3 regions of the Sinorhizobium terangae genome follow, and region 1 is predicted to be linked to each of the others. Evidence: riboswitches for the same ligand, from Rfam matches in the RefSeq annotation. Region 1 holds a riboswitch; each other region holds the start of a gene.
The links. A riboswitch is a leader RNA that binds a small molecule or an ion and turns the genes downstream of it on or off. The one in region 1 is predicted to bind thiamine pyrophosphate.
Positions count from the first base shown of each region.

Region 2: linked by a shared signal. The riboswitch ahead of thiD (bifunctional hydroxymethylpyrimidine kinase/phosphomethylpyrimidine kinase) and the one ahead of thiC (phosphomethylpyrimidine synthase ThiC) in region 1 are both predicted to bind thiamine pyrophosphate.
Region 3: linked by a shared signal. The riboswitch ahead of thiB (thiamine ABC transporter substrate binding subunit) and the one ahead of thiC (phosphomethylpyrimidine synthase ThiC) in region 1 are both predicted to bind thiamine pyrophosphate.

Region 1 covers NZ_CP121660.1:217,707-228,254, forward strand. Annotated here, with positions in the region: gene QA637_RS19730 (hypothetical protein) at 95-403, shown strand; gene QA637_RS19735 (thiamine phosphate synthase) at 443-1,048, opposite strand; gene QA637_RS19740 (thiazole synthase) at 1,045-1,818, opposite strand; gene thiS (sulfur carrier protein ThiS) at 1,821-2,018, opposite strand; gene thiO (glycine oxidase ThiO) at 2,015-2,986, opposite strand; gene thiC (phosphomethylpyrimidine synthase ThiC) at 2,989-4,830, opposite strand; TPP riboswitch at 4,929-5,040, opposite strand; gene QA637_RS19760 (DUF427 domain-containing protein) at 5,183-5,566, shown strand; gene QA637_RS19765 (helix-turn-helix domain-containing protein) at 5,607-6,494, opposite strand; gene pobA (4-hydroxybenzoate 3-monooxygenase) at 6,683-7,855, shown strand; gene QA637_RS19775 (ABC transporter substrate-binding protein) at 8,129-9,301, shown strand; gene QA637_RS19780 (branched-chain amino acid ABC transporter permease) at 9,369-10,235, shown strand; gene QA637_RS19785 (branched-chain amino acid ABC transporter permease) at 10,238-10,548, shown strand, end outside.
Region 2 covers NZ_CP121660.1:941,678-952,225, reverse strand. Annotated here, with positions in the region: gene QA637_RS23145 (glycosyltransferase family protein) at 1-607, shown strand, start outside; gene QA637_RS23140 (glycosyltransferase family 2 protein) at 604-1,596, shown strand; gene QA637_RS23135 (glycosyltransferase family 2 protein) at 1,593-2,543, shown strand; gene QA637_RS23130 (glycosyltransferase family 2 protein) at 2,540-3,553, shown strand; gene QA637_RS23125 (UTP--glucose-1-phosphate uridylyltransferase) at 3,555-4,460, shown strand; gene QA637_RS23120 (polysaccharide biosynthesis tyrosine autokinase) at 4,515-6,881, shown strand; gene QA637_RS23115 (hypothetical protein) at 7,011-7,223, opposite strand; gene thiD (bifunctional hydroxymethylpyrimidine kinase/phosphomethylpyrimidine kinase) at 7,368-8,162, opposite strand; TPP riboswitch at 8,275-8,378, opposite strand; gene QA637_RS23105 (TetR/AcrR family transcriptional regulator) at 8,465-9,058, opposite strand; gene bdcA (SDR family oxidoreductase) at 9,135-9,848, shown strand; gene QA637_RS23095 (hypothetical protein) at 10,098-10,535, shown strand.
Region 3 covers NZ_CP121659.1:3,415,152-3,425,699, forward strand. Annotated here, with positions in the region: gene QA637_RS16225 (ABC transporter ATP-binding protein) at 1-223, shown strand, start outside; gene QA637_RS16230 (LysE family translocator) at 235-876, opposite strand; gene QA637_RS16235 (argininosuccinate synthase) at 1,096-2,313, shown strand; gene QA637_RS16240 (multidrug effflux MFS transporter) at 2,397-3,635, opposite strand; gene QA637_RS16245 (MarR family winged helix-turn-helix transcriptional regulator) at 3,632-4,123, opposite strand; gene QA637_RS16250 (ABC-F family ATP-binding cassette domain-containing protein) at 4,390-6,216, opposite strand; gene QA637_RS16255 (thiamine diphosphokinase) at 6,221-6,871, opposite strand; gene QA637_RS16260 (GNAT family N-acetyltransferase) at 7,080-7,565, opposite strand; TPP riboswitch at 7,789-7,904, shown strand; gene thiB (thiamine ABC transporter substrate binding subunit) at 7,954-8,973, shown strand; gene thiP (thiamine/thiamine pyrophosphate ABC transporter permease ThiP) at 9,005-10,548, shown strand, end outside.

The sequences.
Region 1 (10,548 bases):
ATGCCTTCAGAATTCCACAGTTGTCGCGTCAAGCGGGCCCGGCCTGGAGATCAGTATCGGCGGCGTGACCGCCGCTTGCAGTGAGTAAGAGACGATGAAGATCAAGAACGGCTTCAGGATTACCTGGAAGACCAGCCGGAACCTGCCAGTTGAGTATTTCATCCTGGCGAACGTGCAATTCGAAGGAAGCGTAATCGGACATCTCGCCGGTCGTCCGATCCGCGAGATCGTCATCGACGACAACGGCCTTCAGTATCGGTTCGTCGGTGTCGCGCCGCGCGACGAGAGCGGCCGGTTCGATGTCCAGTCGCTCCGGGCCGGGGAATGGATCGTCCGGCCCGGGCTCGTATACGCCCAGGATCCGACGCTCGCCTCCAACCGGCGCGCAGATCGCGCGGCGTGACGTCCGTCATCCAGCCGCGCATCTTCGCAAGCGTGTGGTTCAGCGCCAGCGCGCGGTCCTTTCGATCCATTCCCGCGTCCGCCCTTCCGGATCGGCATTCAGCGTAATGTCGGTGACCACGGCCGCACTGTCTGCGCCGTGGGTGAAGACGCCTTCGAGCCGGTCGGTGTTCAATCCGCCGATCGCGACCAGCGGCAGCGGTCGCACGCGCTCGCGCCAGGCGGAAATGCGGGCAAGCCCCTGCGGCTCCCATTTCATCTTCTTGAGGATCGTCGGGTAGATCGGTCCAAGCGCCACGTAGTCCGGCTTGGCGGCGAGTGCCGTTTCGAGCTCCGTTCCGTCATGGGTGCTAAGGCCGAGCTTCAGTCCAGCGGAGCGGATCGCCGCGACGTCGGCCTCGGCAAGGTCCTCCTGGCCGAGGTGGACGAAGTCGCAGCCTTCCTCGATTGCGATCTGCCAGTAGTCGTTGACGATCAATTGGCAGCCATGGAGGGCACAGACCGCCTTCGCGTCCCGGATTTGGCCCCGGATGTCTTCATCGCTCCGGTCCTTGATCCGAAGCTGCACCAGTTTCACGCCGAGCGGCACAAGGCGCTCGATCCAGTCGGCGCTGTCGACGATGAGATAGAACGGGTCGAGCTTCACGAGAAGACTGCCTTTCCGATGACGGGGGTCGAGGGGACGGCCATGTCGCGCGGTTCGAGCATGCCCGCTTCGAAAGCGGCACGCCCTGCGTCGATCGCCTTGGCAAAGGCTGCGGCCATCAGCGCCGGATTGCCGGCACCGGCAACGGCGGTGTTGAGCAGCACCGCGTCATAGCCGAGCTCCATCACGGTCGTCGCGTGCGAGGGCCGGCCGATGCCCGCGTCGACGATCAGCGGCATATCGGGAAAATGCGCGCGCATGGTTCGAAGCGCCGCGATGTTCTGCGGTCCCATGGCGCTGCCGATCGGCGCGCACCAGGGCATCAGCACCTTGCAGCCCGCCTCGACCAGCCGTTCGGCAACCACGAGATCATCGGTTGTATAGGGGAAGACGTCGAACCCTTCGCCGGCAAGGATGCGCGCCGCCTCGACGAGCCCGAACACGTCCGGCTGAAGCGTATCGTGATGGCCGATGACCTCGAGCTTGATCCAGTTCGTCGAAAAGACCTCGCGCGCCATCTTCGCCGTCAGCACCGCTTCCGACACTGTGTGGCAGCCGGCGGTGTTCGGCAGGACGCGCACGCCGAGTTCGCGGATGAGTTCTAAGAAGGCGCCGCCCTGTCGGCCGCCGGCCGTTTCACGGCGGAGCGATACCGTGACGACCTCGGTGCCCGCCTGCCGAACGGCATCGGCGAGGATGGCGGGGGAGGGGTATCGCGCCGTTCCAAGCAGCATGCGCGAGCTGAGCTCCTGTCCGTATAATGTCAGCATCTTCAGCCTCCCTTCATCGGCGAGAGAATTTCGATCCGGTCGCGATCATTGAGCCGGCGGTTTGCCCGATCGGTTCGGTGAACCAATTCGCCATTGACGGCGGTTGCGAGCCAGTCCCCTTCGAAATCGAGCTGCGTCAGAAGCTCGGAAAGCGTGGCGGCGGAGACGTCCTGTTCTTCGCCATTGACGATCAGTCTCATCGAGAAATCTCCCTTCGGTCTTGCTCGCCAAGGACCAGTCCGGCCGCTTCGCTCGCCAGGGCCGGCGAAAGGAGGAAACCGTGGCGGTAAAGGCCGTTGACGATGATGGTTTTTCCCGCACGGAGGACGCGCGGCAGGTTGTCGGGAAAGGCGGGGCGCACGCCGGTTCCGCTCTCGAGGACGCGCGCCTCGCCGAAGGCCGGATGGAGAGCGTAGGCTGCGTTCAGGAACTCCATGAGCGACCGGGCGGTGATCGGGCCGGCATCGTCGCGCTCGATCATCGTCGCCCCGCACATGAAGAGCCCATCGCCGCGTGGCACGATGTAGAGCGGAATGCGCGGATGCAGCAGGCGCACCGGCCGCGACAGTTCGAGCTCTTCAGTCTCGAGATAGAGCATTTCGCCGCGAACACCGCGCAAGCCTTCGAGGCTGCCGATCTTCGACGCACCGGTGCAATCGACGAGGAGGTCGAAGCGGCCGTCGTCTTCGTCGCGAACGAAAGCGACGCCCCGCGCCGCCAGCTTTTTGCTGAGTAACGAAAGCGCCCGGCGCGGGTCGAGATGCGCTTCCCCGGGGAAGAACAGCGCCTGCCGGAACCGCCCGGCGAGCGCCGGCTCCAGCGCGCCAATGCCGTCGGCATCGAGCCACTCGTAACCAGAGGTCCTGGACGCGAAGCGCTTTAGTTCGCCGGCATCACGCGGTAGCGCGACGACCAGGGTTCCGTTGCGCCGGACTTCTCCGGGAAGCGCGCGGTCCCACCAGTCGGCGGCGCCGCGGCCGCGCGTGAGCACGGTTTTGTCGGCGCTTTCCCGCTCGCACCAGGGCGCAAGCATGCCGCCGGCGTACCAGGATGCGGCGGCCGCGAAGCCCGGCTCTGGCTCCGCGACCGTGATGTCAGCGCCACGCGCGACGAGTTCGCGCGCGACGGCGAGGCCGGCAACGCCCGCTCCCTTGACGAGGACCCGCATGGTCATTCGGCCGGTGTCCGCTTGGCCAGCCGCTCCGCCTCATCGACCGGCATGTAGAGGTCGCCGCCCTCGCGATACTTCTCGGCCATGGCCGCGAGCCCCTCCTTCTGTGCTTCGGCACGGATGTCGTGGGAGATCCGCATCGAACAGAATTTCGGGCCGCACATGGAGCAGAAATGGGCGACCTTGTGCGCTTCCTTCGGCAACGTCTCGTCGTGGAAATTGCGGGCGGTTTCCGGATCGAGCGAGAGGTTGAACTGGTCCTCCCAGCGGAACTCGAAGCGGGCGCGCGACAGCGCGTCGTCGCGGATGCGGGCGGCCGGATGTCCCTTGGCGAGATCGGCGGCGTGGGCCGCGATCTTGTAGGTGATGACGCCCGTCTTGACGTCATCGCGGTCGGGCAGCCCCAGATGCTCCTTCGGCGTCACGTAGCAGAGCATGGCCGTGCCGAACCAGCCGATCATCGCCGCGCCGATGCCTGAGGTGATGTGGTCGTAGCCGGGAGCGATATCGGTCGTCAGCGGCCCGAGCGTGTAGAAGGGTGCTTCGCCGCAGACTTCAAGCTGCTTGTCCATGTTCTCCTTGATCTTGTGCATCGGCACGTGGCCGGGGCCTTCGATCATCACTTGGCAATCTTTCGCCCAGGCGATTTTCGTGAGTTCCCCGAGAGTTTCCAGTTCCGCAAACTGCGCGGCGTCGTTGGCGTCGGCGATCGAGCCGGGTCTGAGGCCGTCGCCGAGCGAGAAGGAGACGTCATAGGCGCGGCAGATGTCGCAGATCTCCTCGAAGTGCTCATAGAGGAAGCTCTCGCGATGATGATGCAGGCACCATTTCGCCATGATCGAACCGCCGCGCGAGACGATGCCGGTAACGCGGTTGACGGTCAGCGGGATGTAGTGCAGCCGCACGCCCGCATGAATGGTGAAATAGTCGACACCCTGCTCGGCCTGCTCGATCAGCGTGTCGCGATAGACCTCCCAGGTGAGGTCCTCGGCGATGCCGTTCACCTTCTCCAGCGCCTGATAGAGCGGCACCGTGCCGATCGGCACTGGCGAATTGCGGATGATCCATTCGCGGATGTTGTGGATGTTGCGGCCGGTCGAAAGGTCCATGACCGTGTCGGCGCCCCAGCGCGTCGCCCAGACCATCTTCTCGGCTTCTTCGGCCATCGACGAGGTGACGGCGGAATTGCCGATATTGGCGTTGATCTTGACCAGGAAATTGCGGCCGATGATCATCGGTTCCGATTCCGGATGGTTGATGTTGGCCGGAATGATCGCCCGGCCGGCGGCGACTTCCCGGCGGACGAATTCCGGGGTGACGAAATCGGGAACCGATGCGCCGAAGCTTTCGCCATCGCGCTGAAGCGCCTCCTTTGCCGCCTTGCGGCCGAGATTTTCGCGGATGGCGATGAATTCCATTTCCGGCGTGATAATGCCGGCACGGGCATAGGCGAGCTGGGTGACGGCCTGCCCGCCCTTGGCACGCAGCGGTTGGTGGCGAACGGGAAATTCGGGCGTCAGTTTTTCGCCGGTCGCAAAGCCGTTGTCCTCCGCCTTGACGCTGCGGCCCTGATAGGCCTCGACGTCAGCGCGCCCAAGGATCCAGTCGCGGCGAAGTGGCGGCAGGCCGGCCTCGATGCGAATGTCCGCGCCCTCGGCCGTATAGGGGCCGGAGGAATCATAGACGGTGACCGGCGGCTCGCCAGAGGTCGGATGCAGGGCGATCTCGCGCATCGGCACGCGGATATCGGGATGGATCTCGCCGGGCTTGTAGACTTTCTGCGAGGCCGGAAGAGGGCCCTGCGTGACCGAGGGCGCTGCGAGAGGCTTGAAAACATTCATCTTGAGGCTCCAAAGTTTTCGCGTTGGAGACCCAGTTCTGAAGCCGGAAGGATGAAAAGACGCTGCGCCGATGGATCACGGGAACACGGAATCCTGGCCTTCGCACGTCCGCACCGTCCCTACGCCAGTATGAACTGGATCAGGTTCAACGGGTCACTGCGCGCTTTAGCAGTATCTCAGCCCCTTGCCGGGACCCCCCTGGTGAATGGATGCAAATAGTCACCGATATCGCCGCTGCGTCAACCCTGTTTTTTCGACGTCCGGTCGCGTGCAGCCCGATCGGAGTTGCCGCCCTTGGGAAGCGGGAGGCCTGACCCTATGTAAGAAGGATCAAATCCGGAGGCGTTCGCTGATGTTAGACAAGCCGATCAAAATTCCCGGGCCCGATCATCCGATCACCATCGACCACAATCCGGCGCGCGTTGTCGTCAAGCTCGACGGCCGCGTTGTTGCCGATACGCGCGATGCACTGACCCTGCGCGAGGCGTCCTATCCGCCAGTGCAGTATATTCCCCGCGAGGACGTCGACATGTCGCTGCTTGCACGCACCGAGCACTCGACACATTGCCCCTACAAGGGCGATGCTTCCTATTACAGCATCACACCAGGCGGCGACCGCTCGAAGAACGCCATCTGGACCTATGAAGACCCGCATGCGGCGGTGCGCGAAATCAAGGACCACATGGCCTTCTATCCGGATCGGGTGGATTCCATCGAGGAAATGCAGGCTTCTTAGGCGGCCTGTTCAACCGCCCCCGACGAGACAGCGCGCACCGTCACACGCCAAGCTTTTGCCGCTCGGCCATGCGCCAGGCCCGCGGTGTGGTCCCGACGTGACGGACGAAGAAGCGTGAGAAATAGGCCGCGTCTGAAAAGCCGAGGCGGAAGCTTATTTCCTGGACGCTCGCACGCGTGAAGACGAGCTCGCGCCGCGCCGCGTTCAAGAGCCTTTCGGCGATGACCTCGTGCACGCTCTGCCCCGTCATCGACCGGACCACGCGGTTCAAATGCGTCTGCGACAGGCCGAGTTCTCGCGCGTAGAACGCGGCCGGTCGATGCGAAAGAACGTGCTGGCGAAGCAGCGCGTCGAAGCGCTCCATCCGGCGCTCGTTCTCGCTTTCCGCGACAGTTGCGTCCTGGCGCGGTGCTTCTGCGAGCCGCGCCGTCAGCGTCAGCACCGTCGAGAGATAGGCGTCCAGCAGGCCCGTGCGGTGGCTGCGCCGCGCCTGCCATTCCTCCGCCAGGCGCTGCAAGGTCTCGGCGACGTAGCGGCCGTCCTCGCTTTCGCCGAGCGGCGTCAGGCAAGGTTTTGCCAGCCATGTACCCAGTCTGCTGCGGCCGCCCGGGACGGCCGGCAGGTGCGATGCGAGGATCGTGAAGACGAAACCGTCGATGTCACGGGAAAAGCGGAAGCCATGGCTGACCGTGGGCGGAATGGTGATCACGGCCGGCGGAGAGATCGCCTGCGACGTCTGGCCGAATACGGCGTCGCCCGACCCTCCGGCGATGTACAGGATCTGAAAAAAGCTCTCATGGCGGTGAAGGCCGATTTCCCAATGGTGCAGGCTGCTGCGTGAAGGGATCGTCTCGCAATGCAGCCAGAAATCCGGACGTTCTCCAGACTCCTCACCGTAAAGTTCATATGTCGGGATCGCCCGCTTCATCTTTTTCACCCAATGCCAATGTTCGATAAGTGCAATTTCTTGGCTGAAATGTCCATTGAGACAGGCCGGGGCGGCGCGCAAACTTCCTGACAAAAGACAATTCTTGTGCGGGGCCAACGTCGGGCAGCCGGTTCGCGGGCGGCCAAAAGTTCGAACGCGCGAACGACGTGCTCAACGGGAGGAGGTCCATGCGAACGCAGGTCGTCATTATCGGTTCGGGACCGTCCGGTCTCCTGCTCGGGCAGTTGCTGACTCATGCCGGGATCGATAACGTTATCCTCGACCGCGCCAGCAAGGATCATATCCTTGGCCGGGTTCGCGCCGGGGTGCTGGAGGAGGGTACCGTGCGGCTCATGGACGAGGCCCGGTCCGGCGCGCGTATGTATGCCGAAGGGCTCCCGCATGATGGGGTCTCGCTCGCCTTCGACGGCCGCGATCATCGCATCGATCTTTTCGGCTTGACCGACGGCAAGCGCGTGCTGATCTACGGTCAGACGGAACTCACCCGCGATCTGATGGGCTGTCGGGAAACAACCGGTGCATCGACGGTTTACGAGGCGGTGAACGTTACGCCGCATGATTTCGACGGCGATGCGCCCTATGTCACCTACGAGAAGGGTGGCAGCACGCACCGCATTGAGTGCGATTTCATTGCCGGCTGCGACGGGTCGCACGGGGTGAGCCGCAGGGCAGTGCCGGAAAAGGCGATCCGCACCTTCGAGAAGGTCTACCCGTTCGGCTGGCTCGGCATCCTCGCCGACGTGCCGCCGGTCAGCCCCGAACTGGTCTACGCCAACCATCCGCGCGGTTTCGCCCTCTGTTCGATGCGATCGATGAGTCGCAGCCGCTACTACATCCAGTGCTCGCGCGACGAAAAGCTCGAGGAGTGGGACGACCAGCGCTTCTGGGACGAGCTGCGCCGCCGCCTGCCGGCTCACCATGCCGAACGGGTGGTGACTGGACCGTCCTTCGAGAAATCGATCGCACCGCTTCGATCCTTCGTCGCTGAGCCGATGCGCTTTCACCGGTTGTTTCTTGTCGGAGATGCAGCCCATATCGTGCCGCCGACCGGCGCCAAGGGGCTGAACCTCGCCGCAAGCGACGTGCATTATCTCTACGAGGGCCTGCTTGAGCATTACGAGGATCGCTCCAATGCCGGCCTGGATGCCTATTCGGCGCGAGCGCTTTCGCGCGTCTGGAAGGCGGTCCGTTTTTCCTGGTGGATGACGACGATGATGCACCGTTTCCCGGACACCAGCGACTTCGACCAGAAGATCCAGGAGGCCGAGCTCGACTATCTCACCCATTCGCGGGCGGCTGCCACCGCGCTCGCGGAAAATTATGTGGGCCTGCCGTTTTGATGACGACTACGACATGGCCACGTCGCCGCCCTCGACAGTGGCGGAGCATGTGTTTTGAGCGTCGACGCGTTATCTTGGCAGGGAGAACCTAGGCTCAACATTCGTCGCGGTAACATAACCCAGCAGTTATGGAACGAGCGCGGACATTTCATTATTTATCGCGGTTGGACATGACAGACTGACGGGATGGGGCTGAACACAAATAAGATGGGGCTGAACACTAATAAATAGACGATGCCGGACGGAGTGAGCCGGCTGTCGCAGGGAGGAAAAATGAAACGGATCATTCTCGCCGCGCTGGCGGCATTGGCAATGAGCGGGGCAGCCGAAGCGGACACGATCAAGATTGGCGTAATTGGACCTTTTTCAGGCCCGTTTGCGCTGCAGGGCAAGAATTTCAAGGCGGGCATCGACGCCTATATGGCGCTGAACGGCAGCAAGGTCGGCGACGACGACGTCGAGGTCATCTACCGGGACGTGCCGCAGGCGGATCCGGCCCAGTCCAAGGCGTTGGCGCAGGAGCTCGTCGTCAAGGAGGGCGTACAGTATCTCGCCGGCTTCTATTTCACCCCCGACGCGATGGCGGTGACGCCGTTACTCGAGCAGGGGAATGTGCCGCTGGTGATCATGAATGCCGCGACCTCGGCGATCGTCACCAAGAGCCCGCTGGTCGTGCGCACCTCGTTCACGCTCTGGCAGACCTCGACGCCGATCGCCAAGGTCGCGAAGGATGCAGGTGTCTCGAAGGTGATATCGGTCGTCAGCGATTACGGCCCGGGCGTCGATGCCGAGAACGCCTTCAAGAAGGCGTACGAAGCGGCGGGCGGCGAGATCGTCGAGGCGATCCGCATGCCGCTCGCCACCAACGATTTCTCGCCGATCATGCAGCGCGTCAAGGATTCGGGCGCCCAGGGCGTCTTCGCCTTCCTGCCGTCCGGCCCGACGACGCTCGGCTTCGTCAAGGCCTATAACGAAAACGGGCTCAAGGATGCGGGCATCAAGCTCTTTGCGCCGGGCGACCTGACGCAGGAGTCCGACCTTCCGGCGCTGGGTGAAGCTGCGCTCGGACTTCAGACGACGTTCCACTATGCCGTCTCGCACGACTCTCCCGAAAACAAGGCGTTCGTCGAGGCCGCCGGCAAGGCGATCGGCAATCCCGCTGAACTTTCCTTCCCTGCCGTAGGCGCCTACGACGGCATGCATGTCATTTACAAGATGATCGAGGCGACCGGCGGCGAGCAGGACGCGCAAAAGGCGGTCGATGCGGTCAAGGGGCTTTCGTGGACGAGCCCACGCGGGCCTGTTTCGATCGACCCGGAATCGCGCCACATCACCCAGAACATCTATCTGCGCGAGGTCGCCAAGGCCGAGGACGGATCCTACTACAACAAGGAGATCCAGACTTTCGAGAAGCAGGCCGATCCCGGCCTTGCGGCGCTGAAATAGCAACGGCCAGCGACTTGGATGCGGGGCGGCGGCTCGACCCCGCATCATCGGGAAACGGGATGGGCACATGCAAACCGTCTTCAGCATAGCGGTCGACGCGCTCGCTTACGGCATGGTGCTGTTCGTGATCTCGATCGGTCTTTCCGTCACTATGGGGCTCATGCGGGTGGTCAATCTCGCTCATGGCGCCTTCGCAATGATCGGCGGCTACATCGCCTCCTATGTGGCACGCGACATGGGGCTCGGCTATGGGATCGCCCTGATGATCGCGGTCTTTGGCACGATCCTCATCGCCATCCCGATCGAGCGGCTGCTTTATCGCCGTATCTACGGGGCACCGGAATTGACGCAGGTCTTGATGACGATCGGGATCACCTTCTGCATCATCGGCATCGCCAACTATGTCTTTGGCCCGACGCTGAAGACGATCCCCTTGCCGACGGAGCTCCGGGGGTCCGTCGATCTCGGCTTCCGCTCGATCGCCACCCACCGCCTGTTCGCGATCCTTTGCGGGCTCGCCGTCGCAGCCGCCCTCTGGTACGCGATCGAAAAAACCGCTTTCGGCGTGAAGCTCAGGGCGGCCGTCGACAACGCGGCGATGGCGGCAGCCCTCGGGGTGCGTACCAAAATCGTCTACGCGGTGAGCTTTGCTGTTGCCGTCGGTCTCGCTGCCCTGGGCGGTGTGGTGGGCGCCGAACTGCTCCCCGTCGAACCCTACTACGCGCTGCGCTACATGGTGACCTTCCTGGTCGTCGTTTCCGTCGGCGGCGCGGGCTCGATACCGGGCGCCCTTGTTGCATGCCTTCTGCTGGGCGGCATCGATACGGCGGGCCGCTACCTCGTGCCGGAATTCGGCGAGTTCTTCTTCTATCTCGCCGTCATCGCAATTGTCTGCGTCTTCCCGCGCGGCCTTGCCGGGAGGGCGAGATCGTGACCATGGCGACGATGGACGACGCACTGGCAGCTGCACGCGGCAACCGGCGAAAACTCGGCCGCGACCTCGCCGGCCTTGCCGTGATCCTCGCACTCGCCATCGTCGGCTACCTTTTGTTTCCAAACAATCTGGCGCTGCTGACGCGCATGACGGCGATCGCGCTCCTGGTGCTATCCCTCGACCTCGTGACGGGCTATTGCGGGGTGGCGACGCTCGGCCATGCGGCCCTGTTCGGAACCGGCGCCTATGCGGCCGGCATCGCCGCCGTCCATTTCGGCATCACGGATCCGCTGCTCATGCTCGCCTGCGGCAT
Region 2 (10,548 bases), 720 kb from region 1:
CGGTTGGTTCGGGGCGTTACGCTGCGCCAAGTCTCTCGCGCTGCTTTCCGAGTTCTCCCGCAGGATGGAGGGCCGCTTCGAAATCGTTTTGCGGGGTAGACCCGCCTATTCCGAATTCGAGGATTTTGATGCGTTCGTCCGCAATGAGCCTTTCGTGAGCTTCGAGGGCGCCTATCGCAATCCGGAAGACCTCGCCGACATTTATGGCGACGTCCACTTCACATGGGCGATCGATTTCTTCGAGGAGGGCCAGAATTCCGCATGGCTGCTGCCGAACCGCCTCTATGAGGGATGCCGTTATGGACGGGTGCCGATCGCCATGAAGGGCACGGAGACGGCACGTTTCCTCTCGGTGCGCGGCATCGGAATGGTGCTGGAAGAGGTCACCGCAGAGAGCCTTGCGACGCTGATCGGATCGATGACACCAGATCGATACATCGAAGCGGCTAACGGCGTCGCCCAATGCAACCCGGGAACCTGGGTCTTCGACCGCACGGACTGCGAGGCATTGGTGCGGAGCCTCGCGGCGCTCGCAGTCGAAACGCCCCAAACAATACCGACCCCGGCCGTACCGGAGCCCCGCCACAATGAGGGGGGATTGCTATGAACCCGAAACGTTTGACCTCCAGCCTGATCGTCATCCCTTGCCTCAATGAGGCCGATCATATCGAAGGGCTGGTCGCAAAGTTGCGTCCGTCGCTGGAGCCGCTGAACGCAAAGATCGCGATCGTCGACGGCGGCAGCACCGACGGGACGCGCAAGATCGCGAGCCGTCTTGCCGCCGACGACGAGCGTGTCCTTTTCCTCGACAACCCGAAGCGCATACAGAGCGCCGCGATCAACCGCGCCGTTTCGGAACTTGGGTCCTCCTTCGACTACCTGATCCGCGTCGACGCGCACGGGAGCTACCCGGACGACTATTGCCAGCGTCTCGTCGAAGAGGCCGTGGCGACCGATGCCGATTCCGTGGTCGTGGCGATGCAGACCGTCGGCTTCAGCACCTTTCAGAAGGCAACCGCCTTTGCCCAGAATTCGAAGCTTGGCAACGGCGGCTCCAAACATCGGGCCGGCGCGGCTGGCCACTGGGTCGAACACGGGCACCACGCGCTCATGCGTATCGCGGCTTTCCAGGCGGTCGGAGGTTACGACGAGACCTTCAGCCACAATGAAGATGCCGAGCTGGATTACCGCTTGGCGAAAGCCGGGTACCGCATCTGGATGACCGACAAGACAAACATGGTCTACTACCCGCGCGCAAAGGTCGGTCCGCTCTTCCGGCAATATTTCGGTTACGGCCGCGGCCGTGCAAAGAACTTCCTCAAGCATCGCGCCATGCCCGGCTTGCGGCAGATACTGCCGCTGGCGGTCGCGCCGGTGGCGGTCGGGGCACTGCTTGCGGTCGTCAACTGGGTCGCCGCCATTCCGTTCGGCGTCTGGGCTCTCGCGTGCCTTGGTTATGGCGCATGGATGGCGCTCGGCCAGAGAAATCCCTATGGGCCGCTGGCTGCTGTCTCGGCAATGGTCATGCACCTCGCCTGGTCGGCCGGTTTCTGGCGCGAAGTTCTCGATTTGCGACGGTTTCGGGTGCACCCATGACCGCCGCAATCAACGAAACATCCGCGAAACCGATGCGGATCGATATCGCTGTTTGCACCTTTCGGCGGCCGGAGGTCGCCCAGACGCTCCGTTCACTCGCGGCAATCACGGTGCCCGATAGGGCTGTGATCCGTATCATCGTCGCAGACAATGACGTCGAACCGACCGCGAAGCCTCAGGTCGAGGCTCTCCGCCCGGAGATGCCCTTCGAGATTACCTATGTCCATTGCCCGGCGTCGAATATCTCGGTCGCGCGCAACGCCTGCCTGGACAGTAGCACGGGCGATTTTCTCGCCTTCATCGACGACGATGAGACCGCTTCGAAAGAGTGGTTGGCAGCCCTCGTGGAAGCGGCGCGGACCAGCGGTGCCGAGGCGGTCCTGGGCCCGGTCCGCGCGGCCTACGGCACGTCGGCGCCCGCCTGGATGCGTCGCGGCGACTTTCATTCGACGAAGCCGGTCTGGGTCGGCGGCGAAATTCGCACCGGCTACACCTGCAATGTTCTGCTGAACCTCGGGGCCCCGGCGGTGGCTGGCCGTCGCTTCAAGCTCGCACTCGGCAAGAGCGGCGGCGAGGACACCGACTTCTTCGCCGCGATGCATGACGCTGGAGGAGCGATCGCTTTCGCCCCGGGGGCCTGGGTTCACGAACCGGTGCCGGAAAAGCGGGCCTCGTTTTCGTGGCTTGCGAAGCGTCGCTTTCGCTCCGGCCAGACGCATGGCCGCCTGCTGTCGGAGAAATCGAACCGTTCACGGCAGCCCTGGAACCTCGCCCTGGCGTCGGCCAAATCGGCCTATTGCTCGCTGGCGACCCTGCTTTTCCTGCCCTCGCCGGTACATCGCTATCGTTTTGCGTTGCGCGCAATCATGCACGCCGGCGTCGTGAGCGGACTCCTGGGGCACAAGGAACTTGAACAATACGGAGCAACGGGGGTGACATCGCAATGAGCGGGTTCGTTCCGGACGTCACCTTCGTCGTGGCCGCCTACAACGCCGCCGACACCATCGTGCGCGCCGTCGAGAGTGCCCTTCTTCAGGAAGGCGTTACCGTCGAGGTGGTCGTCGTCGACGACCGTTCATCGGACGGGACGGTGGAGATCGTTTCGACAATCGCCGACCCGAGGGTGCGCCTGATCGCCCTCGAGCAAAATCGCGGCCCGGGCGGTGCCCGCAACGCAGGCTTGGCGGCAGCACGCGGCAAGTGGATCGCCGTGCTCGATTCGGACGACACCGTCAGGCCGGATCGGCTGGCGCGCATGATTGAGCGCGCCGAGAAGACGGCAGCACAGGTCGTCGTTGACAATCTCGATGTAGTCTCGCTCGACGGGCGGAGCGTCAGGATGTTTGCGGAGGCCGAACTCGCCCGGCAGCCGCTTTTGACGCTCCCCGCCTTCATCGAGTCGAATGTGATCTTCCGCTCGCAACACAACTTCGGCTACATGAAGCCCGTCTTCGAACGGCGCTTCCTCGAGGAGCATGATCTTCGTTTCGACGAGGCGCTTCGGATCGGCGAGGACTATATCCTGCTTGCCTCGGCGCTTGCCTCCGGCGGTCGTTGCGCCATCGAACCCTCGGCCGGCTACATCTATCACATCCGCGAGGGTTCCATCTCGCGGGTGCTCAAGCTCGACCATATCGATGCCATGATGTCCGCCGATGAAGCGTTCCTGCGTCGCTACCCTCTTGATATCCTGTCGGAGAGAATGCAGCGCAAGCGAACCCGCGGCTTCCACCAGGCGCGCTCGTTTCTCCTCCTCGTTGAGCAGTTGAAAAGCAGATCGTTGGCCGGCGCGCTGAAGGCTGCGCTCGCCGACCCGTTAGCGCTTCGGCATCTGCACATGCCGATCGTCGTACGACTGCGCCGCCTTGCGGCGCGCTCGGCAAACACCGCCCCCATGACGGCGGCGGCCGAACCACCCCCGCTGGGCGAGAGCCCTTACACAAGCAAAGGACGATAGAATGGACCGCATCAGGACCGTCAGGAAAGCAGTGATTCCCGTTGCCGGAAACGGAACCCGATTCCTTCCCGCGACGAAGGCCGTGCCGAAGGAAATGTTGACGATCGTCGATCGGCCCGTAGTTCAATACGCCGTGGACGAGGCCCGTCAGGCCGGCATCGAACACATCGTTTTCGTCACCAGCCGCAACAAGCAGGCGATCGAGGACCACTTCGACGATGCGCCGGAACTCATCTCGTCCCTGTCGCGCTCGGGCAAGAATGCGCAGATTTCCGAGCTTGAAAGCATGCTGCCGAAAGCCGGCTCCGTCAGTTTCACGCGCCAGCAGGCTCCGCTCGGCCTTGGCCACGCAGTGTGGTGCGCACGCGACCTTATCGGCGACGAGCCTTTCGCACTGCTACTTCCCGACATGGTCTCCTTCGGGGCGCGCGGCTGCATGGCCGGCCTGATGGATCTCTACCAGGAGGTCGGAGGCAATGTCGTCGCCGTCGAGCAATGCGCCCCCGAAGACGCCTCCAAATACGGCATCGTCGGCAAGGGCGGCACGGTGCGGCACGGCTTTGCGGTAACCGAGATGGTGGAAAAGCCCGCCACAGGCCAGGCTCCGTCGAACTACTATCTCAACGGGCGTTATATCCTCCAGCCCGAAATCTTTTCCATCCTCGCGCACCAGCAACGCGGCGCAGGCAACGAAATCCAGCTGACCGACGGGATGCTGAAGCTTTCGGCAAACCAGCCCTTCCACGCCCATCCCTACGAGGGCAGGACCTTCGATTGCGGTTCGAAGCAAGGCTTCATCGAGGCGAATGTCGCCTTCGCGCTGAACCGAACGGATATCGGCGACATGGTCTTCGAATCCGTTCGCGAGATCGTTTTGTCTCACGAAAGCCGCATCCGAGCGGCATAAGCAAATGTTTCCCGGCGGCTCCATGAGCCGCCGGCTCACGGACCGGAGAAAAAAATGAACAGAGCGGCCCCCATGAAACAGAGAAGTGTCCCCTTGAGCATCGTGCCCCGCGAGGAAGAATCCGACGGCTTCATCGATCTTGATCGGCTTCTGGCTATTGCCGTCCGCAGGGCCAAGCTGGTTGCGGCCTTTGTTGTCCTCTTCATCATGCTGGGTGTTGCCTACCTGTTGTTTGCGACGCCGACCTACACGTCCATGACGCAGATTCTGCTCGACGAAAATCTGTCGAAATTTGCCGAGGAAGAGCCGACTCCGGTAAACAGCCAGATGCTGGACACCCAGATCGCGAGCGCCGTGGAGATCCTGAAGTCCGGCGAGCTTGCCTTGCGGGTCGTCGACAAACTCAATCTCTCCGAGAACGCCACGATCATGAATCCGCCGCGTTCGCCGATGGCGTACGTCAAGGACTGGGTAAAGACAGCGACCGGCCTCTTTTCGTCCGGCCCCACGGTTTCGGAGGAGGCATTACGCAAGAATCGGCGACTGGCGGCAGCGGCGTTGATCCAGCAGGCCCTGACGGTCGAGCGCGTATCGCGAAGCTCCGTGGTGGCTCTCTCCTATAAGTCGAACGACCCCCAGCTTGCCGCAACGGTCGTGCGCGGTTATGCGCAAGCCTATCTTACCGATCAGTTGAACGCCAATTTCGAAGCGACGGAACGTGCTTCCGTCTGGCTGCAGGAACGCCTCACGGACTTGCGGCAGCGCTCTCTGGCGGCGGCACTCGAGGTTGAGCAGTTCAGAAGCGAAAACGGCCTGACGGCCGCACGCGGCGAGCTGATGTCCGAACAGCAATTGTCGGACCTCAACAGCCAGCTCATCGTCGCCCAGGCCGACACGGCCAGCGCCTCGGCGCGCTACAACCAGTTCAAGTCGATTGTCGACCAGGGGCCGGAGACCGCCGTCAACAACGCGACGATTTCTCCCAAAGAGGGAGACAACATGGTTATCCGCGATCTCAGGGCCCGCTATCTCGCTGTCGTGAAGCGCGAGCAGGAGGTCTCTCAGAACTTTGGCAAGGACCATCCGCAGGCTGTATCACTGAGGGCCGAGCAGGCCGACATGGGGCGGCAGATCTACCAGGAACTGCAGCAACTGACGGCAAGCTACAAGAACGAATACGAAGTCGCCCGCTCGCGCGAGCAGTCGTTGCGTGAAAGCATCGAAGGAGTCGTGGGGAAAAACACGAACGCCAACAAGTCACTGGTTCAGTTGAGGGATCTGGAGCAGAAAGCGGCGGCGCTGAAGACGCTTTACGAGTCCTATCTCGGCCGCTATGAGCAGGCAGCACAGCAACGCTCGTTCCCGATCGCCAAGGCTCGGGTCATCTCCGAAGCCGGCGTTCCCACAGCCCCCTCGAGCCCGAAGAAGACCCTGACGCTTGCTCTTTCCGCCGTGCTCGGCTTGATGGCCGGCGGCGCCTTCGCCGCCTTCCAGGAGTTCCGCGAGAGGACCTTCCGGCTCGAAGACGATGTGCGGGCAATCCTCGGTCACAAGTCGCTCGGTTATGTGCCGTTGATCGGCACACGGACGAAGAAGAGTGCGGAACTCGTACGCACGCGCTTTGCGTCCGACAGGCAACCGGACGTGATCGGCGAAGACTCAGTGGCCTTCCAGCGCTTGGCTCGCATGGTCCTCGAAGCGCCACAATCCTCTTTTGCCGAGACTTTCCGGAACGCCAAGCTTGCCTGCGATCACATGTTGCACGGCAACGATAGCCGCGTGATCGGGATCGTGTCCGCGGTTCCCGACGAGGGCAAGTCAGTCATCGCCGCAAACTTCGCGGCGCAGTTGGCCGCGAGCGGAAAGCGGACGCTCTTGATTGATGGCGATATCCGCAAGCCCGGCCTCACCCAGATGATCACGCCCGCCCCTCGCACCGGGCTCGTCGAGACGCTGATGGGTGAAGCCACCTGGCCCGCCGGCATCAAAGTCGACCAGCGCACCAAGCTTGCGATCTTCCCTGTCGGCGGCGGCGCATCCAACCATCAGCCCCATCAAAGTCACGAGCTACTCGCCTCGGCTGCCATGGCAAATCTGATCGAGAATGCGCGCAATGCGTTCGACTACGTGGTCGTCGACCTTGCGCCGATGGCGCCTGTCGTGGACGCAAAGGCCTTTGCTCCACTTGCAGATGGTTTCATCTTCGTCGTCGAATGGGGAAAAACGCCGTCTCGCCTGGTGCGCGACGTTCTGCATTCCGAGCCCCAGATCAATTCCAAGGTGCTCGGGGTCATCCTCAACAAGACCGACATGGATGAGCTTTCCAAGTACAGCGACTTCGGCGGCGTCGAGAAGTATCGACATCGTTACGGCAAATACTACGTCGAGCATTCGGTCAGCGGCGACCGGCCCGCGGCCTGAGCCGAGGCTGGCGTCCGCATCTGCCATCTAGCGCCGCGTGTCTCTCAGACACGCGGCGCTGCGCTTCATCGGTTGGAAGCAGCAAAATGATCTAACTCTTTGAAATTTTGCAATTCTGGACGAAAGCCCTTACGACGGCTTTCGATCGATCCTGAAGATCCACGCCAGCACCATCAGTGCAACCACGCCCGCCAAAATGGCGAGCGTCAGGAGATAGAACAGGAAATATTCGAAAAGACTCGGAACGAGCCGCAGTGCGCGACCCAACACCGTCGGTGACCGACGCCAATCCGGCAGTTCGTCCCGGTTGAAAGCTTCCAAACGACGAGCAAGGAACTGCATAAATCGCTGCCTTCGTGGAACCCGTCCATTAACCATGGACGAATACATGTTGCGTCGCAACAGTGGCGACACCGAGGCGGCGGCATTCGACCTTAGCTATGGTGTGCAGGATGCGGCTCGACTACGTCCCCGCGGATCCCCCCATCACCACCAGCGGTGGAAGTGGTGCACAGGCCCCCGCCCTTCGCCCACCGACAAGGCATTCGCTGCGGAAAGCGCCGCGTGCAGGTAGGCCTTCGCGTCGCGCACCGCGTCCACCAATGGCCGTCCGAGGGCGAGACCGGCAGCGATGGCCGCCGAAAGCGTGCAGCCCGTGCCGTGATCGTTGATCGTCTCGATCCTGTGGGCCGGGAGGCGGACAATCCTGTTGCCGTCAAAGAAGAGGTCGGTTGCCTCGCTGCCCTGCCGGTGGCCACCCTTGACCAGAACGGAACGGGCACCGGTCTTGAGAATGGCTTCGGCCTGCCGCGCCATCTCCGTCTCATCCTCGGCGATGGAACGGCCGGTCAGCAATGCGGCTTCCGGCAGGTTTGGCGTGGCGACCAGCGCCAGCGGCAAGAGTTCATCGACCAGCGCCGCCACGGCGTCCGGGCGCAGCAACTGGTCGCCGGAAGTCGCCACCATGACCGGATCGACAACGGCCTGCTTGTCGAAGCGGCGCAACCCGCCGGCAATGGCGGCGATTGTCTCCTGACGAGAGACCATGCCGATCTTGACGGCGGCGACGTCGAGATCGGAAAGGACCGCGTCGATCTGTGCCGTGACTATTTCCGATGAAAGGTCGGCAACGGCGGTGACGCCCTTCGTATTTTGCGCCGTCACGGCGGTGATGACGCTCGCGCCATAGACACCGAGAGCGGAGAAAGTCTTGAGGTCAGCCTGTATGCCGGCCCCACCGCCGGAATCGGAGCCGGCTATGGTCAGCGCGATTGCAGTCATCGGAGTTGCACCACGACAACAGATGGAAACGGAGGAAAGCGCATCTTGGTCGGTCTCCAGATTGGAAAATCACGGAGATCCAGGAAATCGCGAAGAAGTGGCTAGAGCGCCGCAAAGGCCCTGTTCCCGTTCCTACGCCGGCATGACCCGGATCAGGTTCAAAGGGTCCGGCTCACCGCCGTCTCAGCACCGCTCGGTGCTCCCCTCGGTATATTGGCATTGTATCGGACAGCGGCGCCTATCTGTCAACAAAGCCGCTTCACGCCAAGACCGACTGGTCGCGCACGACTGACGGTATCTCACTATGCCTTCTGGTGCGTGAAGGCTAACGATGCGCTGCGCCCGATCCGACGCAGGCGGTCGACGTCGAGACCGTCCCTCGCACTTGCCGACATGCCCGCCAACACCGCCGTCACATAGTCGGCGATCTCGTCCGCGCGGTCGGTCTCCCGGCGGGCGATGGCATCGCGCACCACCTGCCGGCTCTGACGCCAGAGCGCCTTTGCCATGTCGCAGGCGGCGGCATCGGTACCGCCACGCGCACCTTCGATGACCAGACAACCGGTTGCGCCTGGATCTGCGGTATAGGCAACCGCCGCCGCCTCGAACAAAGCCGCGAGCGCCTCGTCCAACGATTTTTCCGGCGCGAGCAGCCGCTCAAAGTCCAGCCCCTCCGTCTTCGCGTAGCGCTCCAGCGCACGCCCATAGAGATCGGCCTTGCTGCCGAACGCGGCATAGAAGCTCGGCGGATTGATCCCGAGGGCCCCCGTCAGGTCCGTGAGACTGACCGCGTCATACCCCCGCTGATGGAACATCGCCTGCGCCTTGCCAACGGCTTCGTCGACGTCAAAGGCACGGGGCCGACCGCGCGGTTTCGTCTTTTTTTTTGTATCAATCACTACAAAATTCCTTGCACTCACCTCCGATTACATTTATGTAGCGCTTACTACACTTTTTCTCAAGGAGAGAACCATGGCAAATTTCAATGGCAAGAAAGTCTTGGTCATCGGCGGCAGCCGGGGCATCGGTGCGGCAATCGTCCGGCGCTTCGCCGGTGATGGCGCGACCGTTGCCTTCACCTATGCTGGAGCGACTGAGGCGGCAAAGGCGCTGGCTTCGGAAACCGGCGCGGCTGCGATCCGGTCCGATGCCGCGGACCGGGACGCTGTCATCAACGTCGTCAAGGATCAAGGCGCGCTCGATGTACTTGTGGTGAACGCGGGAACCCTGGTGCTTGGCGATCCGCTTGAGGTGGATGCGGATGCGGTCGACCGGATGATCGACGTGAATGTGCGAGCGCCCTACCACGCGGCGGTCGAAGCCGCACGACAGATGCCCGAAGGCGGTCGCATCATCATCGTCGGCTCGGTAAACGGCGACCGAATGCCCTTCGCCGGCGGAGCGGCCTATGCACTGACAAAGTCAGCCGTGCAGGGCATGGCCCGCGGTCTCGCCCGAGATTTCGGCGCCAGGGGCATAACTGTCAATGTCATCCAGCCCGGACCGACGTCGACGGACATGAATCCGGAAGACGGCCCGATGAGCGACTTCATGCACAGCTTCATGGCGATCAAGCGCCACGGCCGCCCGGAGGAAGTCGCCGGCCTTGCGGCCTATCTCGCCGGCCCCGAAGCCGGTTTCACGACGGGAGCGCTCCATACCATCGACGGCGGCTTTGGCGCCTAACTCGCCGTCATGATCCGACCCCGTGCGGCGGTGGTAGCCGGCACGGGGTTGTGGCCTTTCGGCAATACATCCGGACACGCGCAAAACGGGCCCGCAATGCGGCCACGCCGTTGCGAAAGCTGCACATTTTGACGAATCCGGCCCTCCACGACAGATCGTGATTGGACTTCGGCACGCGCAAGAGTCACCTTTATAGCGGGCTGAATTCGGAACTGGGGCGGAGCAACTATCGTCTGAATGGAGGCCAAAATGAAGCACCATGCACTCGAGCAACTGCAGATCGTCGCAGAGGTCAAACAGGACTTCCCGCGCCGGCTTACAACGCGCGCAGAGCGTCTGGAACGCTGGGCGGAACTCCTGGAACAAATTCCGCACAGACACCTCTCGACGCTGCACGAGACCGAGTACCAACCGGCCAGAGTGCGTGCGACCATGCGCGGCGACGACTCGCCGATCTCGGTCGCATTCAAGGATCCCGTCCTGCGGGCGGCCGGAATGGAAAATGACACTTATGGCGAAGCAAAGCGATTCTTCGAACTGAGCGACGAGCAATTGCACAGGGTTATCTGCTACTGCCACTTCGGTGCAACGGTGAGCGCTGCGACGGCAGCCCGTCACATCCGCTCGGCGATCGCCGGGAAGCAGACAGGCCTGTTCGCGCGTCTGCGCGCCATATTTGTCGGTTGAGGCCAGCCGGCCA
Region 3 (10,548 bases), on a different replicon from region 1:
GCAGAAGATCGTCACCGAGCGCAAGCTGACGACGATGATGGTCACCCATTCAATGCGGCAGGCACTCGACTATGGCCATCGCACGATCATGCTTCACGGCGGCGAGATCGTGCTCGATGTCGCCGGCGACAGCCGCAAGACCCTGCAGGTCGAGGACCTCATCGCCATGTTCCGCCGCATCCGCGGCCAGACGCTCGACGACGACGCGCTGCTGATTGGGTGAGCCCGATCGGCTCACCTTGCCTGCGTCACGAAGATCTTGACCGCAAAGACCGAGAAGACGCCGGCGAAGCTGAAGTCAAGCGCACGCATGAAGCGCCTGTTCTTCTGCAGCCAGGCCGCAAGCCAATCGGCGGCAAGCACCACCATCGCATTCACCGGCATGCCGATGACGATGAAGAAGAAGCCGAGGAACAGGAGTTTGCCGGTGACCGACGGATCGTGTGCGCTGACGAACTGCGGCAGGAAGGTCATGAAGAAAATTACGACCTTGGGGTTGAGAATGTTCACCCAGAAGCCGGTCGCAACGTTCGAAAGGACCGTTCCCTTCGCTCCCTCGATCTTCTTCACCGAGAGCGTCGAGCCGTGGCGGATTGCTTGGACGGCGAGCCAGAAGAGATAGGCAGCACCACCTGTCTTCAGCACCAGAAAGGCCGTCGGCGACGCGGTGATCAGTGCCGAGATGCCGAAGGCGACGAGCATCGTATGAACGACGATGCCGAGCCCCGTGCCGAGGACGACGAAGAGCGCCGCCTTTCTTCCCTGCGCCAGGGATCGGCTGATCGAAAGCGTCATGTCCGGTCCGGGCGTTGCCGCAAGAAGCAGGCTGGCGGCGGCAAAGGTGAGCAGCGTTGGCAGGCTGGGGACGAAGTCCATGGCGAATTCCTCGATGAGCCGATTGCCGGTGATATCGTCGGACAGGCTCTTTTGCCAGCGGTTTTCGTATGTCCGCTGGCGATACCACCTGCGGCGGCAACTCCCGACGCGTCAAATTTCGACGCGGGGTACTGTAGTGCTTGTATCCCTTCAAGTTCTGGCTAAAGTGCCGCAGATTTCGATGCGGCATCGCCGCCCCCGAGCAGACGGACAGAAACCATGGCATCGCATAAAGACGTGAAAAAGGTCGTTCTCGCCTATTCCGGCGGTCTCGACACCTCGATCATCCTCAAGTGGCTGCAGACGGAACTCGGCGCCGAAGTGGTGACCTTCACCGCCGATCTCGGCCAGGGCGAAGAACTGGAGCCGGCGCGCAAGAAAGCCGAAATGCTCGGCATCAAGGAAATCTACATCGAGGACGTGCGCGAGGAGTTCGTGCGCGACTTCGTCTTCCCGATGTTCCGCGCCAATGCCGTCTATGAGGGTATCTACCTGCTCGGCACCTCGATCGCCCGCCCCCTGATCTCCAAGCACCTGATCGACATCGCCAAAAAGACCGACGCCGACGCGATCGCCCATGGCGCGACCGGCAAGGGCAACGACCAGGTCCGCTTCGAGCTCTCGGCCTATGCCTTGAACCCGGACATCAAGATCATCGCTCCCTGGCGCGACTGGTCGTTCAAGAGCCGCACCGAGCTGCTCGAATTCGCCGAGAAGCACCAGATCCCGGTCGCCAAGGACAAGAAGGGCGAAGCGCCCTTCTCCGTCGACGCCAATCTCCTGCACTCCTCCTCCGAGGGCAAGGTGCTGGAGGACCCGGCACAGGAAGCCCCGGAATACGTGCATATGCGCACGATCTCGCCGGAAGCCGCGCCGGACAAGGCCACCGTCATCAAGATCGGCTTCGAGCGCGGCGACGCGGTTTCGATCAACGGCGTGCGCATGTCGCCGGCGACGCTGCTCGCGAAGCTCAATGAGTATGGCCGCGACAACGGCATCGGCCGCATCGACCTCGTCGAAAACCGCTTCGTCGGCATGAAGTCGCGCGGCGTCTACGAAACGCCCGGCGGCACCATCCTGCTGGCGGCGCATCGCGCGATCGAAAGCATCACGCTCGACCGCGGCGCCGCGCACTTGAAGGACGAGCTGATGCCGCGCTATGCCGAGCTCATCTATTACGGCTTCTGGTTCTCGCCGGAACGCGAGATGCTGCAGGCGGCGATCGACAAGAGCCAGGAGCATGTCGAGGGCGAAGTGACGCTGAAGCTCTACAAGGGCAACGTAATGGTCACCGGCCGCGAGAGCGCGAAGTCGCTCTATTCCGACAAGCTCGTCACCTTCGAGGACGACCAGGGCGCCTACGACCAGAAGGACGCCGCCGGCTTCATCAAGCTCAACGCCTTGCGCCTGCGCACGCTGGCGGCGCGTAACCGTTAAGAACTGGCATTTCAGACGAAACCCGCGGCGGAGCAATCTGCCGCGGCTCTTTCGTGACTACAACACCGCCGTTTGATCCTGCGCTATTCCGCCGCTTTGCGAAACGGCGTCTCCGCGGCCGTCGGCGCGATGAGCGGCCTCAAACGTACGGTCCTTCGATACCAGAAATAGCTCGCTATCGAGATGAGACCGAAACCCGGAATGATCGTGCCAAGCGCCAGCGCCGGGGCGCCGACGAGAGCGGCGAGCGCCCCGCCGATGAGCCCCGAGCTCATCTGGATGAAGCCCATCATGGCCGATGCCGTGCCGGCGATATGCGGGAAGGGTACCATGCAGGCTGTCATCATATAGGGCATCACAAAAGCAATGCCGAAAGCGTAGATGCCGACCGGCGCCATCACCGAGAGGAAGGTGGGCTGGAGCGCATGCATCGTGAAGGAGAGGGCAAGGCTGGCCATACCGATGAAGGCGAGGCCAGCGGGCACGAGCGCCTGCGGCGTGAAACGCCGCATCAGCAGCCGCACCGTGACGGTGCCGGAGAAGAAGAGGCCGGATTGCATGAGCATGCCGACCCCGAATTCGGTCGGTGTCAGGCCCACTTGCCCGATCAGCACGAAGGGCAGCATCGTCGCCCATGCGTAAAGCGCGCCGACAGCACCGGCGATCACAAACGTCGAGGACACGAAGCGACTGTCCGTCAGCAGTTCGCCATAAGCCCTGAGGATCGGCCGCAAGCGCCCCTTGCTGCGGTCCGGCGTCACCGTTTCCACCATGAAGAACTGCACGGTGAAGCAAGCCATCAGGGCGAAGCCCACCATCAGGAAGAAGATCGACTGCCAGCCGAAGAGGCCGAGCGCGATGCCGCCGAGCGTTGGCGAAACCGCCGGACCGAGCGCCAGCATCATGCCGATCATGTTCATGATGCGGGCAGCGGGGGTGCCGGTGAACTGGTCGCGCACGATGGCGCGCGCCACCGTCATGCCGACGGAGGCGCCGACCCCCTGCACCAGACGTCCGGCCAGCAAGACGCCGATCGAGGGAGCGAAGGCGGCCATCAGGCTGCCGGCGAGATAGATCGCCATGAAGATCAGCGTCGACGAGCGGCGGCCGATAACGTCGGAGAGCGTGCCCGAGACGAGCTGGGCAAAGGCGAAGCCGCCGAAATAGAGCGATAGCGTCATCTTGATCGCCGCCTCGCTGGTGGCGAAGGCGCGTACGAGCTCCGGCATCGCCGGCGTGTAGAGCGCCATGGAAACCGGGCCGAGCGCCACCAGGAACGCACCGATGATGCTCGTGCGTCGCTCGCTCATCCTGAGCGTCATTCGGCCGCCCCTTTTTCCCGATTGCCTTCCTTGCCGGCAAGGCAGGGATCAAGCCGGCGAAGGTTGTCGCGCAGGATCCGGAGATTGCCGCGCAACAATTCCAGCCCCCCCTCGCCGAGACCCTCGGTATAGGCGCCCATCATTTCACGCAAACCCGCCATCATCTCGTCGATGAGCGGATCGGCCCGGTCGCTGACGACGACGTTCTTGGCGCGCCGGTCGGCCGGGTCGGGCACCCGCACGACGAGCCCCAGCGCTTCCAGGCGATCGAGATAGGCCGAGAGCGTCATCGGCTCGATACCCATGCGGGTGGCGATTTCCGCCTGCTTGATGCCTTCCGTCGTGGCGACCTGGATCAGCGTGCGCGCCTCGCCCGGCGTGATCCCGAGCTGCATCGCATTGACCTTGCGGTCGAAGGCGGCGCGGAGCAGGCGGGAGACGTCGTTGAGCAGCATCCCGGTCGTTTCGGATTCAAGTTTTCTCGGCATTTCAATCGTTCATAGGGAATAGTAAGTTTTACTTATCATATTCCCTGGATGCGTTCAACGCAGGGCGATGAAACGTCAGTACCAAAGGCCCAAGACCCCTCCCCACAAGGGCGAGGGGCTTGGCGGCCGCGGCCAGCATAGTTGCCATTCTATCTTCTGAGCTCGCGCAAGCGTTCGGCACGAGAGGGATGTGGGCGCGGCATCGAAAGCCCCTCCCCCTTGTGGGGAGGGGTTGGGAGGGGTCTTGTCGTAATCTGGAGAACAACTCAGCCCTCGAGCTCTTCGCGCAGCATCTCCAACTCCAGCCATTCCTCTTCCATCCGCGCGAGCCCTTCCTTGAGCTTTTCCAACTCGGCGGCAATTTTGGCAAAGCCGTTCGGGTCCTTCGAAAACAGATTGGGGTCGGCCATCTTCTCTTCGCGCCTGGCGATCTCGGCTTCGGCCTTGGCAATCTCCTTCGGCAGATTTTCCAGCGCGAACTTCTGCTTGTAGGAGAGCTTACCCTTGGCCTTCGGCGCTTCGGATGCAGCCGCCGGAGCATCGTTCGCTTTGGCCTTTTCCGACTTTTCGGCCTTCCGCCTGTCTTCAATCGCGCCCTTGCGCTGCGCCATCATGTCGGAATAACCGCCGGCATATTCGATCCAGCGGCCGTCCGGCGCCTCCGGATTGGCCGGCGCGATCGTCGACGTCACGGTGCGGTCGAGGAAATCGCGGTCGTGGCTGACGAGAATGACCGTTCCGGCGAAGCCGGCGACGATCTCCTGCAGGAGGTCGAGCGTTTCGATGTCGAGATCGTTGGTCGGCTCGTCGAGGATCAGCAGATTGGTGGCGCGCGCTAGAATACGCGCCAGCATAAGCCGCGCCCGCTCGCCGCCCGAAAGCTCACGGATCGGCGTACGGGCCTGCTCCGGCTGGAAGAGAAAGTCCTTCATGTAGCCGGTGACGTGGCGCTGCTCGCCATTGACGAGGAGGTTGTCGCCACGGCCATCGGTCAGGTAGTGCGCCAGCGTCTCGTCGAGATTCAGGCCCTCGCGCTTCTGGTCGAGCGTCGCCATCTCAAGATTGGTGCCAAGCTTGACGGTTCCGGAGTCCGGCTCGATCTGGCCGGTCAGCAACTTGAGCAATGTCGTCTTGCCGGCGCCGTTCGGGCCAACGAGGCCGATCCGGTCGCCGCGGTGTACGCGGATCGAGAACGGCGCGACGATCATGCGATCGCCATAGGCCTTGGTGATTTTTTCCGCCTCGATGACCAGCTTGCCGGATTCCTTCGCGTCGGCGGCCGTCGCTTGCACCGTGCCCTGCGGCCCCTTGTGGCCGCGATAGCGCGCCCGCATGTCCTGCAGTTCGCCAAGACGGCGCATGTTGCGCTTGCGCCGGGCAGTAACACCATAGCGCAGCCAGTGCTCCTCGCGCTCGATCGCCTTGCCGAGCTTGTGCTGCTCCAGTTCCTCGGCCTCAAGCACCTCGTCGCGCCAAGCCTCGAAATGGCCAAAGCCGCGATCGAGCCGGCGCGACTGGCCGCGGTCGAGCCAGACGGTCGCCGTCGAAACCTTTTCGAGGAAGCGCCGGTCGTGCGAGATGAGCACCAGTGCCGAGCGGCTGCGGACGAGCTCGTCTTCCAGCCATTCGATCGTCGGAAGATCGAGATGGTTGGTCGGCTCGTCGAGGAGCAGGATGTCGGGCTCCGGTGCCAGTACGCGCGCAAGCGCTGCGCGCCGCGCCTCGCCGCCCGAAAGCTGCCGCGGATCCTCTTGCCCCGTCAGCCCCAGATGCTGCAGCAGATAGGCGACGCGGTAGGGATCGTCACTCGGGCCAAGCCCCGCTTCCGCATAGGCCTGGACCGTGTCGAAGCCCTCGAAGTCTGGCGCCTGGTGCAGGTAGCGCACCGTCGCCGAGGGATGACGAAAGATCTCGCCCGATTGCGGCTCGACAAGACCGGCGGCCATCTTCATCAGCGTCGACTTGCCGGAACCGTTGCGCCCAACGAGGCAGATGCGGTCGCCGGGCTCGACCTGCAGGTTGGCGCCCGCGAGAAGCGGTGCACCGCCGAAGGTCAGAAAGATGTCATCAAGCTTCAGAATGGGTGGCGCCAAGGTTTCAGGCTCCGGAAAGATCATGGGGCCGGGCAAGAATGACCGCCCGGCCGGATTTCAAGGAAAAGCGGACCGCCCCCTCCGCAACGTTGGAAATGGTCCGTGACGAACCGAAGGGCAGAGCGAAATCGTCGAGCGGATAACGCGCATTTCCGATGGAGAGGCCGGACAGTGCGCTGAGCCCGAGAATCGAGAAGAGGCTGCCCTTGGGAAGGTCGATCTCCTGAGATCCTACCAGCAAGGGATAGGCTTCCTCCTCGCCGGAGGTCATCAGCACCGGCAACCCCTCTTCGGCGATTGCCACGGCGCGCAAAAGATGCAGGAAGGCATGGTCGCTTCTGGTGCCGCCGAGGGCACCGACGAAGATCAGCGACGTTGCGCCCCGCGCGAGCGCCGCATCGACCCCGATCTCGCCGTCGGTCGCGCTCTTGGCCGCAGGATAGCGCTCGCGCGGCACCTCCGCATATGCGGCCAGCAACGCGTCGTCGGTCGAATCGAAATCGCCGACCCAGAGCTCGGGAACGATACCAAGCGTCTTTGCATGACGCATGCCGCCGTCGGCCGCGATGAAGCGACTGCCGGAGAGCTGGCTTGCAAGCCGCTCGGTCCGGGTGAGCGAGCCGCCGAGAAGGATGGTGAAGGTCTGTTGGGCCATGGCAGAAGCGCATAGCGCAAACAAACGACCAGATCACGATGATTTTGGGTCGATTCGACCCAAAATCATCGTGATCGATTCCAATGGATTAGAGCGGGATGCGGGCGGAAAACCGCGCGCACTTTTCCTCATCCCGCTCTAAGGAAAAGGCCGAAAACCATTTTGCGGCAGCAAGGGTCGCGCTTTTCGGCAGCTCGATCGCTCGCGATCAGCCTTCCGACAGCGTTTCGCCGGGAAAAAGCATACCGGCATAAATGCCGGGCGTCGAATCCGCTATCTCCACCGCGCCGACGGTGCGGACGTAAAAATCCGCAGGCCCGACACCGCCTATGACAGCATAGCCGTAGCCGGCGGCGCGCATCGCCATCAGGCTTTCGATAAGCAGCGCCTCGCCGATCCCCTGACCGCGCATCGCCTCGTCGACGCCTGTCGGCCCGAAGAAGCCAAGCGCGGTGACGTCGTGGCAGGCGAAGCCGACGATCCGCTCCTCGTGAACGGCGACATGAATCCGCGTCGGAGTCGACGAGAAGGCGGCCTCCGCCTCGCCCGCCCAACCGGCACCGAACCGTTGTTCGATCCACGTGAGGACGATCCTGCGTTCCGCAGCCATCGCCCGGCGAATGCTGATGCCGGGACCGAGCCGGGAAGCACGCCTTTCCGGCAAGGCGTAGAGACGGACGAGCATGTCTGGCATGAGAATACCTCCCCGCTACGGCGCAGCGTTCAATCAGACGCGCCTTCGCACTTTGACTTGCGGCATGTGGTTACCCTCAAACCGGCCAAGACTTGAGGAAACATGCGGTTGGCGAACAAACGCCGCCGACAATTGTTTGGTCTAATAGCGCAGATGTCTCGGACGGCAAATGTTTCCGCCGAGACCCGGCTTGCAAGACCTGCCGCTGAAAGCTAAATCTTTTGCAGCTCTAACGGGGTGCCTTCGGTCCGCTTCATGGAACCAAGGCTGAGAGGCTCAAGCCAACCCGCGGAACCTGATCCGGCTCATACCGGCGGAGGGATTAGAAGCGATCGGACCGATGCGCCCTTTTCCCGCAACATCAACAACAGGGAGAGAGGTGCCCGTCATGCCCAATTACACCAAGTTGCTTCGCCGGCTGGCGATTACGGCGATGGCCGCGGCTTTGCCGTTCGCCGCTCATGCCGCCGAAAAGACTCTGACGATCTATACCTATGAGAGTTTCATCAGTGAATGGGGGCCTGGCGCGAAAGTCGCCGAGGCTTTCGAGAAAACCTGCGGCTGCGACGTCAACTATGTCGGCGTCGCCGACGGCGTCGAGCTTCTGACACGATTGAAGCTCGAAGGCGAGCAGTCGAAGGCGGACATCGTGCTCGGCCTCGACACCAACCTCGTTGCGGAAGCCAAGGCGACCGGCTTCTTCGTCCCGCACGGTCTCGACACCGCAGCTTTGAAAGTTCCGGGCGGCTTCTCGGACGACACCTTCGTTCCCTATGACTACGGCCATTTCGCCGTGATCTACGATACCGAAACCTTGAAGAACCCGCCGAAGAGCTTGAAGGAACTGGTAGAGGGCGATCCTTCGCAAAAGATCGTCATCGAGGATCCGCGCACCTCGACACCGGGCCTCGGGCTGCTGCTCTGGGTGAAATCGGTTTACGGCGATGAGGCGGCCGCCGCCTGGGCCAAGCTCAAGGACCGGGTGCTGACCGTGACCCCCGGCTGGTCGGAAGCCTACGGCCTCTTCACCAAGGGCGAAGCACCGATGGTGCTGTCCTACACCACCTCACCGGCCTACCACATGGTGGCGGAAAACACTGAACGCTATCAGGCCGCTCCCTTCGCCGAGGGTCACTACATCCAGATCGAAGTGGCCGGCGTGACGAAGAACGCCAAGGAGCCGGAACTCGCCAAGAAGTTTCTGGCCTACATGACCGGCCCGGAATTCCAGTCGATCATTCCTACGACCAACTGGATGATGCCGGTTGCGGCGACCAAGGAACCCCTGCCGGACGCCTTCGGCAAGCTCGTCACCCCGCAAAAGACATTCCTGATGTCTTCCGAGGAGGTCGCCGCCAACCGCAAGGCCTGGATCGACGAATGGCTGGCGGCCATGAGCAAGAACTGAGGCCAGCTTGTCCGCTGCGGCCGAAAAACGGATGACGATTGCCGCGGGGGCCTTCGGCCTTGGCGGCATTCTGCTCTTTGTCGCCCTCGCCGTGGTCGCCCTCCTCGCCCAGTCGGGCGGCGGTTATACCGGTGCCCCGTTCGACGCCTATGTCTGGCGCGTCACCCGCTTCACGCTGCTTCAGGCGAGCCTCTCGACGATTCTCTCCATCCTGTTCGCAGTGCCGGTGGCGCGTGCGCTCGCCCGCCAGGCGCGCTTTCCCGGCCGCATCTGGTTGCTGCGGCTGATGGCGCTGCCGCTTGGCCTGCCCGCGCTCGTCGCGGCGCTTGGCCTCATTGAGGTTTGGGGCCGGCAGGGCTTTCTCAATAGCGCTCTCGTCGCGATCGGGCTCAACGGTCCGATCAGCATCTACGGCCTCGTCGGCATTCTTCTCGCCCACGTCTTCTTCAACATGCCGCTTGCCGCGCGGTTGATGCTTGCCGGAATCGAACGGATTCCGGGGGAATACTGGCGCACTGTCGCCAATCTCGGCATGCCTTCGGCCGCAATCTTCCGCTTCATCGAATGGCCGGCGATCCGCGGGCTATTGCCGGGCATCGCCGGTCTTATCTTCATGCTCTGCGCCACCAGTTTCACGCTCGTGCTGACGCTCGGCGGGGGACCTGCCGCAAGCACGATCGAAGTGGCGATCTATCAGGCGCTGCGTTTCGATTTCGACCCGCCGCGCGCGATCGCCCTTTCCGGCCTTCAGATCGCGCTCACGGGTGCGCTGCTGCTCGTTCTGAAGGTCCTAGCGCCGCCACCGCCTGAAAGCGAGACGACCGGCAAGGCAATGCGGCGGTTCGATGGCTTGAGCGGACGGTCACGACTAGCCGACGGCCTCTGGCTCGTTCTTGCGCTCGTCTTCGTCGGACTGCCGTTCGCCGCGATCGCCTATTCCGGCCTGCAGGCGGATTTGCCGAGGCTCGCCCGCGATGCGGCTGTCCACCGTGCGTTCGCCACCAGCGGTGCGATTGCCCTGCTTTCGGCCGCGATCTCCGTTGGCGCGACCGCCATGATGATTCGCGCGCAGCAGGTTACCTTGAGGCGACGGCAGGTTGGAGCGGCCGCACGCGGGTTTTCCGGCATGATCGGCGCCAGTACCTCTCTCGTCCTGCTGGTGCCGCCGGTCGTTCTCGGCGCGGGCTGGTTCCTGCTGTTGCGTCCCTTCGGCGATGTCGCGCGTTTTGCACCGGCCGTCGTGATCGCCATCAATGCGCTGATGGCGCTTCCCTTCGTCCATCGCGTGCTCGCTCCGGCAATGGCCACTCATGCGGCACGCACGGATCGGCTGGCGGCGAGCCTCGGTATCGCGGGCTTTCATCGTCTGCGATGGATCGACTGGCCGCCGTTGCGCAAACCGTTCCTCATGGCCTTTTCCTTCGCCATGGCATTGTCGCTTGGCGATCTTGGAGCGGTGGCGCTCTTCGGATCGCAGGACATGACGACATTGCCGTGGCTGCTTTACAGCCGCATGGGAAGCTATCGCACCGCCGACGCCGCGGGACTTTCATTGCTGCTCGGGCTCATCTGCCT